One region of the uncultured Sneathiella sp. genome, then DNA from elsewhere that is predicted to be linked to it. Evidence: riboswitches for the same ligand, from Rfam matches in the RefSeq annotation. Region 1 holds a riboswitch; the other holds the start of a gene.
What was found. A riboswitch is a leader RNA that binds a small molecule or an ion and turns the genes downstream of it on or off. The one in region 1 is predicted to bind glycine.
Positions count from the first base shown of each region.

Region 2: linked by a shared signal. The riboswitch ahead of gcvT (glycine cleavage system aminomethyltransferase GcvT) and the one ahead of AAC599_RS13995 (L-serine ammonia-lyase) in region 1 are both predicted to bind glycine.

Region 1 covers NZ_CAXBKA010000006.1:6,982-11,195, reverse strand. Annotated here, with positions in the region: gene speE (polyamine aminopropyltransferase) at 1-833, shown strand, start outside; gene AAC599_RS13995 (L-serine ammonia-lyase) at 838-2,310, opposite strand; glycine riboswitch at 2,460-2,546, opposite strand; gene AAC599_RS13990 (hypothetical protein) at 2,634-2,984, opposite strand; gene AAC599_RS13985 (nitronate monooxygenase family protein) at 3,494-4,214, shown strand, end outside.
Region 2 covers NZ_CAXBKA010000005.1:122,829-127,042, forward strand. Annotated here, with positions in the region: gene ispH (4-hydroxy-3-methylbut-2-enyl diphosphate reductase) at 1-716, opposite strand, end outside; gene AAC599_RS12845 (hypothetical protein) at 1,043-1,537, shown strand; glycine riboswitch at 1,611-1,700, shown strand; glycine riboswitch at 1,704-1,809, shown strand; gene gcvT (glycine cleavage system aminomethyltransferase GcvT) at 1,873-2,982, shown strand; gene gcvH (glycine cleavage system protein GcvH) at 3,004-3,381, shown strand; gene gcvPA (aminomethyl-transferring glycine dehydrogenase subunit GcvPA) at 3,387-4,214, shown strand, end outside.

The DNA.
Region 1 (4,214 bases):
GGTTGCATTCTGGTGTTAATCTCGCGCTCAATGTCGAGAGGGTGATCTACCGCGAGAAGACCGATCTTCAGGATCTGGTTATATTCGAGAATAGTCAGTTCGGACGGGTCATGTCCCTTGATGGCGCGATCCAGACGACGGAAAATGACGAATTCATCTATCATGAAATGTTTGTGCATGTCCCGCTTCTTGCCCATGGCAAGGCGCGCCGCGTCCTTGTGATTGGCGGCGGAGATGGCGGCGCGGCGCGGCAGTTGATGAAACATAAGAATATTGCGGTTACACTGGTTGATATTGATCGTACAGTTATTGAACTCAGCAAAAAATATATGCCATCCGTCTCTGGCGGGGCCTTTGATGATCCTCGGCTTGAGCTTGTGATTGCGGATGGCTGTCAATTCGTCAAAGAAACAGACGCGCGCTGGGATGTGATAGTTATCGACAGCACGGATCCGCACGGCCCGGGTGAAGTCCTTTATACAGAGGAATTCTATGGCGACTGTAAGTCATGCCTGAGCGAAGGGGGCATCATCATCACCCAGAACGGCGTCCCGTTTGTTCAGGAGAACGAGCTCAGGGAAAGTTACGATCGGCTGGGCCGTTTATTCAAGGATGTGACCTTTTACCTTGCCGCCATCCCGAGTTACGTTGGCGGTGTTATGGCCTATGGGTGGGCGACGGATGAGACAGGCCATCGCCGGGCCGACCTTGCCAAATTGGCGCAGCGATATATCGACGCAGAAATAGAAACGGAATATTATACACCGGAAGTCCATCAGGCCGCTTTCGCGCTGCCGCTTCATATTCAGAAGATGCTGACGCGGGAACGTTAAGCCGTTAGCATTCCACCACATTCACGGCAAGCCCGCCTTGTGAGGTTTCCTTATACTTGCTGAGCATGTCGACGCCGGTTTGTCGCATGGTCTCGATTACTTCATCAAGGGAGACAACGTGAACGCCATCCCCGGACAGCGCCAGGCGGCAGGCGTTGATTGCCTTCATGGCACCCATGGTGTTTCTTTCGATACAGGGAATCTGAACAAGCCCGCCGATGGGATCGCAGGTCAGACCGAGATTATGTTCCATCCCGATCTCCGCCGCGTTTTCTACCTGCTCATTCGTCCCTCCGAGAACGGCGGTCAGCGCCCCTGCAGCCATGGAGCAGGCAACCCCGACTTCTCCCTGACACCCCATCTCTGCCGCTGAGATCGAAGCGCGCTTCTTATAGATTGCGCCAATTGCAGCAGCCGTCAGCAGGAAGTCACGGCTTCCCTCTTTGGTGACACCCGGACAGAACCGCTGGTAATATTTAAGGACAGCCGGGATCACACCGGCGGCCCCGTTTGTGGGGGCGGTGACAACGCGGCCGCCTGCGGCATTTTCCTCATTGACAGCCAAAGCATAAAGATTGACCCAATCGAGGACAGTCAGCGGGTCGCGCGATGCCCGTTCCGGGTTTTCCATCAGGTCTTTATAGAGTTTGTTGGCGCGCCGCTTCACATTCAGGCCACCGGGTAATACGCCTTCCCCCTCGCATCCGCGCTTTATGCAGCTGATCATGGCGTCATTCACATCATCCAGAAAGGCGAAAGTCTCCTCTTCTGACCGCCAGCTGCCTTCATTTGCAAGCATCATCTCTGCGATGCTCAGCCCGCTTTCCTTCCCCAAGGCGAGCAATTCATCGGCCGATGTAAAAGGGTAGGGCAGGCGGATGTTATGGCCACGGGTTTCTGCACGGTCCCCTTCGTTATGCGAGACGACATAGCCACCGCCGACGGAAAAATAGTCCTGGCAGAATAATTCCTCCCCGTCCTTGCTGTATGCATAAAAACGCATGCCGTTTGAGTGTTCAGGCAGGAGCTTATCTTTTAGGAACAGGAGGCTTTGATCTTCATAAAAAGGAATGGCGTGCGTACCATTGAGTGAGAGCGTCCCGGCTTTCCGAATTTCGGCGATCAGGGGCTGAACTTCCTCCGGATCCACAGTGGAAGGGCGTTTGCCGCTTAGTCCGAGAAGGATGGCAATGTCGGTCGCATGCCCATGCCCGGTGAGCGCGAGGGATCCGTATAGCTCCACAAGAAGCCGGTCCGTTATTAGGAGCAGACCTTCACTGTTCAGCCGGTCGGCAAACCGTTTCGCGGCGCGCATGGGTCCCACTGTATGGGAACTCGACGGGCCAATGCCAATCGTATAAAGATCGGTGACGCTTATATTGACGTCCATTTGCGACGTCGGGTTTACGGAACTTGTTGGCTTTGATGGCACAACGGGTGTGACATTACCAAGGCTGGTTTTGGGAGTTGTCGTCATCTCGGGCACCCTTCCTCACTCCGGTGAAAATCACCAACGCGCTAAATGATGCCCCCTCTGTCCGGGTACCTGAAAGATTGCGCCGGAAAATTCCAGCTTACCTCTTCGGTGATGCGCCTTATATGGCAGACGCATTCTCTCCAGAGCCTTTTGTCCTGACGGTACAGGTGCCTGAGAGTTTCCGGGGCGGTTGCTCCTTCGGCGCCGGAAAGCCCGGTCTCTCCCATCAGGAAATTCAAGGTATGCCGATCATCGAGCGGCAAGTACAGCAACCTTAGGTATGGTATCTGATTAATGTCAAGCGTTGGATGTAGGGTTGAAGCTCAACGGGTACCGTATTTCAGGACCCACAGAGGTAACAATGCCGCAACGTCAGGGCTCTTCTCGTCCAGTTCAATTGCTGTTGTCATATTATGTGTATCGACACGGACAATCCGTCCCCCGAAGCGGCACATTTCCGGAGAGCCAACAGGGCCGATAATCCCTTGCACAGGTTCGTCCAGCTCTATCCGATCCGGAACGCCGTTTATCATCATGCCGTCAAGGGACCAGTTTTCTGTTGAAAACTGCGTTCCATCTATCTCGACACTCAGCACAGGATTGGAGACCCGGAAGGCTCCACGTTTTTCAAATCTGTTCTCAACCGACAAGTCATTCACTTCAGCATGCAGCACGATTCTCTCCATAAAAATTAGTTCGGCGATCAATATGCAGTGTTCGTGCCAGAACGAGACCGGCATAAAACATAATGGTTTCCATACCCTGCGGCGAAAATGATGCGAAGACACTAGTGCCGGGATTTAAAGGTGGGCAAGAATGTCCCGATAGGAGGAAAATATTTGCCTTACATTTATGTTACCGGGCCTTTTACGCGTTACTTTGACAAGCAAAAGAGAATCAAAATCATCATAAAACGTGGTTGAGATTCAATTTCAGGGCGATTTCTCGCTAACCCTGACTCAGGTGTAGATTTTTTTCATATTCGACCGAAAGTAATAATATTCTGTTTTGAAACGATTTTTCGTAATAATGCTGCAAGTGCGAACATAAAAAATGAAATTTTGTCAATAATGACAATTTGTCATCTTTGAAAAATCCTGCTAATAATCGCCGCAAGCCGGGTAACTGGGCGGAAGATCCAAGCTTGGCTAAACTTTCCAATGAACTAGGAGTCATCCTTTACATGTCAATGCCAGCTGTTCTGGAGGGGCGACTTTCTCTTCCGGTCATTGCATCACCAATGTTTATTGTTTCGAATCCGGAACTGGTGATTGCGCAGTGTAAGCAAGGCATTGTTGGCTCCTTTCCGGCACTGAACGCGCGACCGGCCTCTCAGCTTGACGAATGGCTGCACCAGATAAAGACGGAACTCGCGGAATATGCGGAAGCCAATCCGGATAAGAAGGTGGCCCCTTTCGCGGTTAATCAGATTGTTCACGCATCTAATTCCCGGCTAGATGAGGATGTTGCTCTTTGCGTGAAGCATGAGGTGCCCATCATTATCACCAGTCTCAGGGCGCCGAACGAAGTCGTGGAGGCGATACATTCCTATGGCGGTATTGTGCTCCATGATGTGACAACCATTCGTCATGCGCAAAAAGCGTTGGAGGCTGGCGTTGACGGGTTGATCCTCGTTTGTGCGGGTGCCGGCGGGCATGCCGGGAGGTTAAGCCCCTTCGCGCTGGTATCTGAGGTTCGGCAGTTTTTTGACGGCCCTATTGCCCTCTCTGGCGCGATTGCGAACGGACGTTCCATTCTCTCGGCGCAGGCGATGGGGGCGGACCTTGCCTATATGGGCAGCGCCTTCATTGCGACGAAGGAAGCAAACGCGGTTGACGATTACAAGGCCATGATTGTAGAAAGCACGGGCGAAGACATCGTGTATACCAATACATTCACCGGCG
Region 2 (4,214 bases), on a different contig from region 1:
GCAACCTCTACCAGCCGCATGGAGTTTGACGAGTTCGGTGCGCCTATCACTAGAAGACCTTCGCAGCGCTCAGCCAGAATTTTCACCGCCGCCTGCCGGTTGGTTGTCGCATAGCAAATGTCTTCCTTCCTCGGACTCTCGATGTCCGGAAAGCGCTCTTTCAGGATGCCGACAATTTCCCGGGTTTCATCAACGGACAATGTTGTCTGGGTGAGATATGCGAGGCCCTTGCCGGGCTGTTTGGGCACAAATGCCCGCGCTTCGTCTGCCGTTTCCACCAGGGTTATTTTCCCCTCGGCAAGCTGTCCCATGGTTCCGATCACCTCAGGATGTCCACGATGCCCGATAAGGATTATTTCCTTATCGTCGCGTTCATGGCGCTCGGCCTCCCGATGTACTTTACTAACCAGTGGACAGGTCGCGTCAATATAGAACATTTTCCGATTCTCAGCCTCTGCCGGGACGGATTTCGCAACACCGTGTGCCGAGAAAATAACCGGCACATCTTTCGGGATATCCTTTAGCTCATCGACAAAGACAGCGCCTTTTTTTTCAAGATTTTCAACAACAAAGCGGTTATGCACGATTTCGTGGCGGACGTAGACCGGTGCGCCATACTTCTCGAGTGCCCGCTCGACAATCTGTATTGCACGGTCTACGCCGGCGCAAAATCCACGCGGTGCCGCCAGTAACAATGTGCGTTTTTCTGTGTTCATGCTCTTTCCGCTCCGGGTCACGTTTCACGATCAATATCGTGTCCCGGTGAAAACTTGCTTATTGCATCAGTCCATTCTAGATTTGCCGGACTCATACAACAGTTTCAAGGGTAATGCCATAACAAGGCGAGGTAAATTGAAATGACGACGACTATAGTGGTGTGGCAATTTCTTTACATGCTGATGGATAACGTCGTTGATTTGTCGCCCTGCAATAGAACTTATGTTAAAAATTAGTCTTTAAATTCTTCGGGATCCTAATGCCCTTGCTTAAATTTTTAAATAAACTTCCCCGTATGTCTGTACTGGCAGCCCCGTTGTTTTTGGTGTCAGCATGCAGCGGAAGTGTCGATACGGATATCTTCAGTATTTTCGGATCGTCTAAACCGCCTCTGCCTTGTCCAAGAGTGGAAGTCCTGCCGGGCGCGGAAACAATCACCCTGTTCCGGGAAGGAGAGGGACGTGACCTTGTTGATGTTCGGTTTGAGGGAATCATCGTGCCATTCAGCGGGCAGTGTCAGTATGTGGATGACGATACAGCGGTTGTCGTTGAACTGATCCTGCGCATCGGCGCGACCAAAGGTCCGGCGGCAGAGAGCCAGACAGAGGAATTTCCGTTCTTTGTGGCAATCGCCGAAAGGTCAGGGGAGATTATCGCCAAGGAAGTTTTCTACAGCCCGCTGGAAGTCGAGGAAGGGCGGCGGCGCGCGACCGTTCAGGAAGAACTGCAACAACGTATTCCGTTGACGGGGCTTAAAACCGGCGGTGACTATGTCATCATCATAGGGTTTCAACTGACCAGGGAGCAGTTGGAGCTTTAAAGCTGAAAATCTATAAAAGAGCATTACTTGTTTGACTAAACCAAAATCAGTCTTATTATTCATGCACATTCAGTCGATCCCCGCGGGAGAGATGGGCGTCTAAACCATCGCCGAAGGAGCAACCACCCCGGAAACTCTCAGGCAAACGGACCGCAGGGGGATGAAACTCTGGAAAGCAAATCACAGTTGTGATTTCACCGAAGGGGTAAGCGAGATGGTTGTCATTGTTGTGGCATCCATAATCGTCAAATCTCTCAGGTTATAAGACAGAGGGGGTAGGTTCCAGCAGAGCTAGCGTTGGGACATAGCCTTTTGTCTGAAACCGGGATTGACGTATGAGTGAAGCATCTACCGCTAAAAAAACTATCCTCCATGATCTGCATGTTGAATTGGGCGCGAAAATGGTGCCGTTCGCGGGATATGATATGCCTGTCCAGTATCCGACGGGAATCCTGAAGGAACATTTGTTCACCCGCGATTCTGCGGGGCTGTTCGATGTTTCTCATATGGGGCAGGTCGTTATATCCGGGGATGATCCTGCATCCGCGATTGAAGAATTAATTCCCGGTGATATCCAGGCGCTGGCCCCCGGTGAAATGCGATATAGCTTCCTCACCAATAATGAAGGCGGCATCTTGGACGATCTGATCGTGACGCGCCGAGAAAAGGACCTTTTCGTCGTTGTCAATGCCGCTTGCAAGGAGCAGGATATTGCCTTGCTGGAAAAGGGGCTTGCTGGCAAGGCGGAAGTCCGGGAGCTTGCCGACAGGGCGCTTGTCGCCTTGCAAGGGCCGAAAGCCACCGCTGTACTTGCACGGTATGCGGATGTCGTGACGAAAATGCCATTTATGACCTTCCGCGAAGTGTCTCTGGATGGAGTTCCCTGTTTTGTGACGCGTTCCGGTTATACCGGTGAAGACGGCTATGAAATTTCCATTCCCAATGAACATGCCGTTGCCTTTTGCCGGAAGTTACTGGCGGAGGATGAAGTTGCGCCAATCGGGCTTGGCGCGCGCGATTCGCTGCGGCTTGAGGCGGGGCTTTGTTTGTATGGACATGATCTGAATGAACAGACTACGCCAATTTCTGCCGGACTGCTCTGGGCGATTAGCAAGCGTCGCCGCGAGGAGGGCGGCTTCCCTGGCGCTGCCGTCATAAAGGCTGAAATCACGAATAAGCCGACAATGAAACGCGTCGGTATCGTCCCCGAAGGACGGGCGCCGGCGCGGGAACATACGGAAATTGCCGACGAAGATGGTAATGTGATTGGCGAAGTAACGTCCGGTGGTTACTCTCCCTGTCTGGAAGCTCCTATTGCAATGGGGTATGTACCGTTCGCATTCTCAGCGGTGGGTACGAAAATCAATTTGCTTGTCCGAGGAAAGGCGCGCGCTGCGACCATCGTAAAAATGCCTTTTGTCGAGCAGCGTTATTATCGAGGTTAATTTTCTAACGGAGTGTATTGAATGTCATACAGGTATACGGAAGATCACGAATGGGTGCTGCTGGAGGACGATGTGGCAACGATCGGCATCAGTGATTATGCTCAGGGGCAGTTGGGTGACGTGGTCTATGTGGAAGTTCCGGAAGTGGGTTCGGATATTGCGAAAGGTGACGAACTTGCCGTGGTCGAGAGCGTCAAGGCCGCATCAGAAGTCTACTCTCCTGTCAGCGGTGAGGTGATCGAGGTAAATGAAGACCTAGAAGGGTCGCCGACACTGGTCAACGAGGCGCCTCTGGAGGGGGGCTGGTTTGCAAAAGTAAAGGTAACGGACAGTACCGAAATTGATGACCTGATGGATGAAGACGCCTACAAAAGCTATGTCGAGGGTCTCGACGAATGAGATATATGCCCCATACCGCGGAAGAGCGGCGAGAAATGCTGGCAAAAATTGGAGTCCCGTCCATTGATGACCTCTTTGCGGATATTCCGCGAGACGCACGGCTCGAAGGCTTGCTTGACTTGCCGTTGCATGAGAGTGAAATGACGGTTGAAAGGAATTTCCGTACTCTTGCTGCAAAAAACCTGTCCCCATATATGACGCCCTGTTTTCTGGGAGCCGGGGCATATCAGCATCATGTCCCCTCGGTTGCCGATCACACAATACAGCGCTCCGAGTTTCTGACGTCATATACGCCGTATCAGCCGGAAATCAGCCAAGGCACGCTTCAGGCACTGTTCGAATTCCAGACCCAGGTGGCGATGATAACCGGGATGGAAGTCGCAAATGCGTCAATGTATGATGGTGCAACCTCCTGCGCGGAAGCGGTCTTGATGGCGTGCCGCGTAACCCGTCGCAAGAAGGCGATTATTTCGGGCAATTTGCACCCGCATTATCGGGATGTGACACGGACAACCTTGCAATTTACGGAATTCGAGACAAAAAACCTCCCGCCTGTATTGGAAGGCGACGAGGATTTTGATGAGCATATCGGATCAGACATTGCTTGTGTCGTTGTTCAGAATCCTGACTTCTTTGGTCGCGTCCAGGATTTTACGGCGCTCGCCGATAAATGTCATGAAGCCGGCACCCTTCTGATTGTTGTTGTTAATGAAGTTGTCTCGCTTGGTGTCATTATCCCGCCGGGCGACATGGGGGCGGATATTGTCGCGGGGGAAGGTCAATCCATCGGAGTGCCGCTATCATTCGGCGGCCCCTATGTTGGCTTGCTCGCC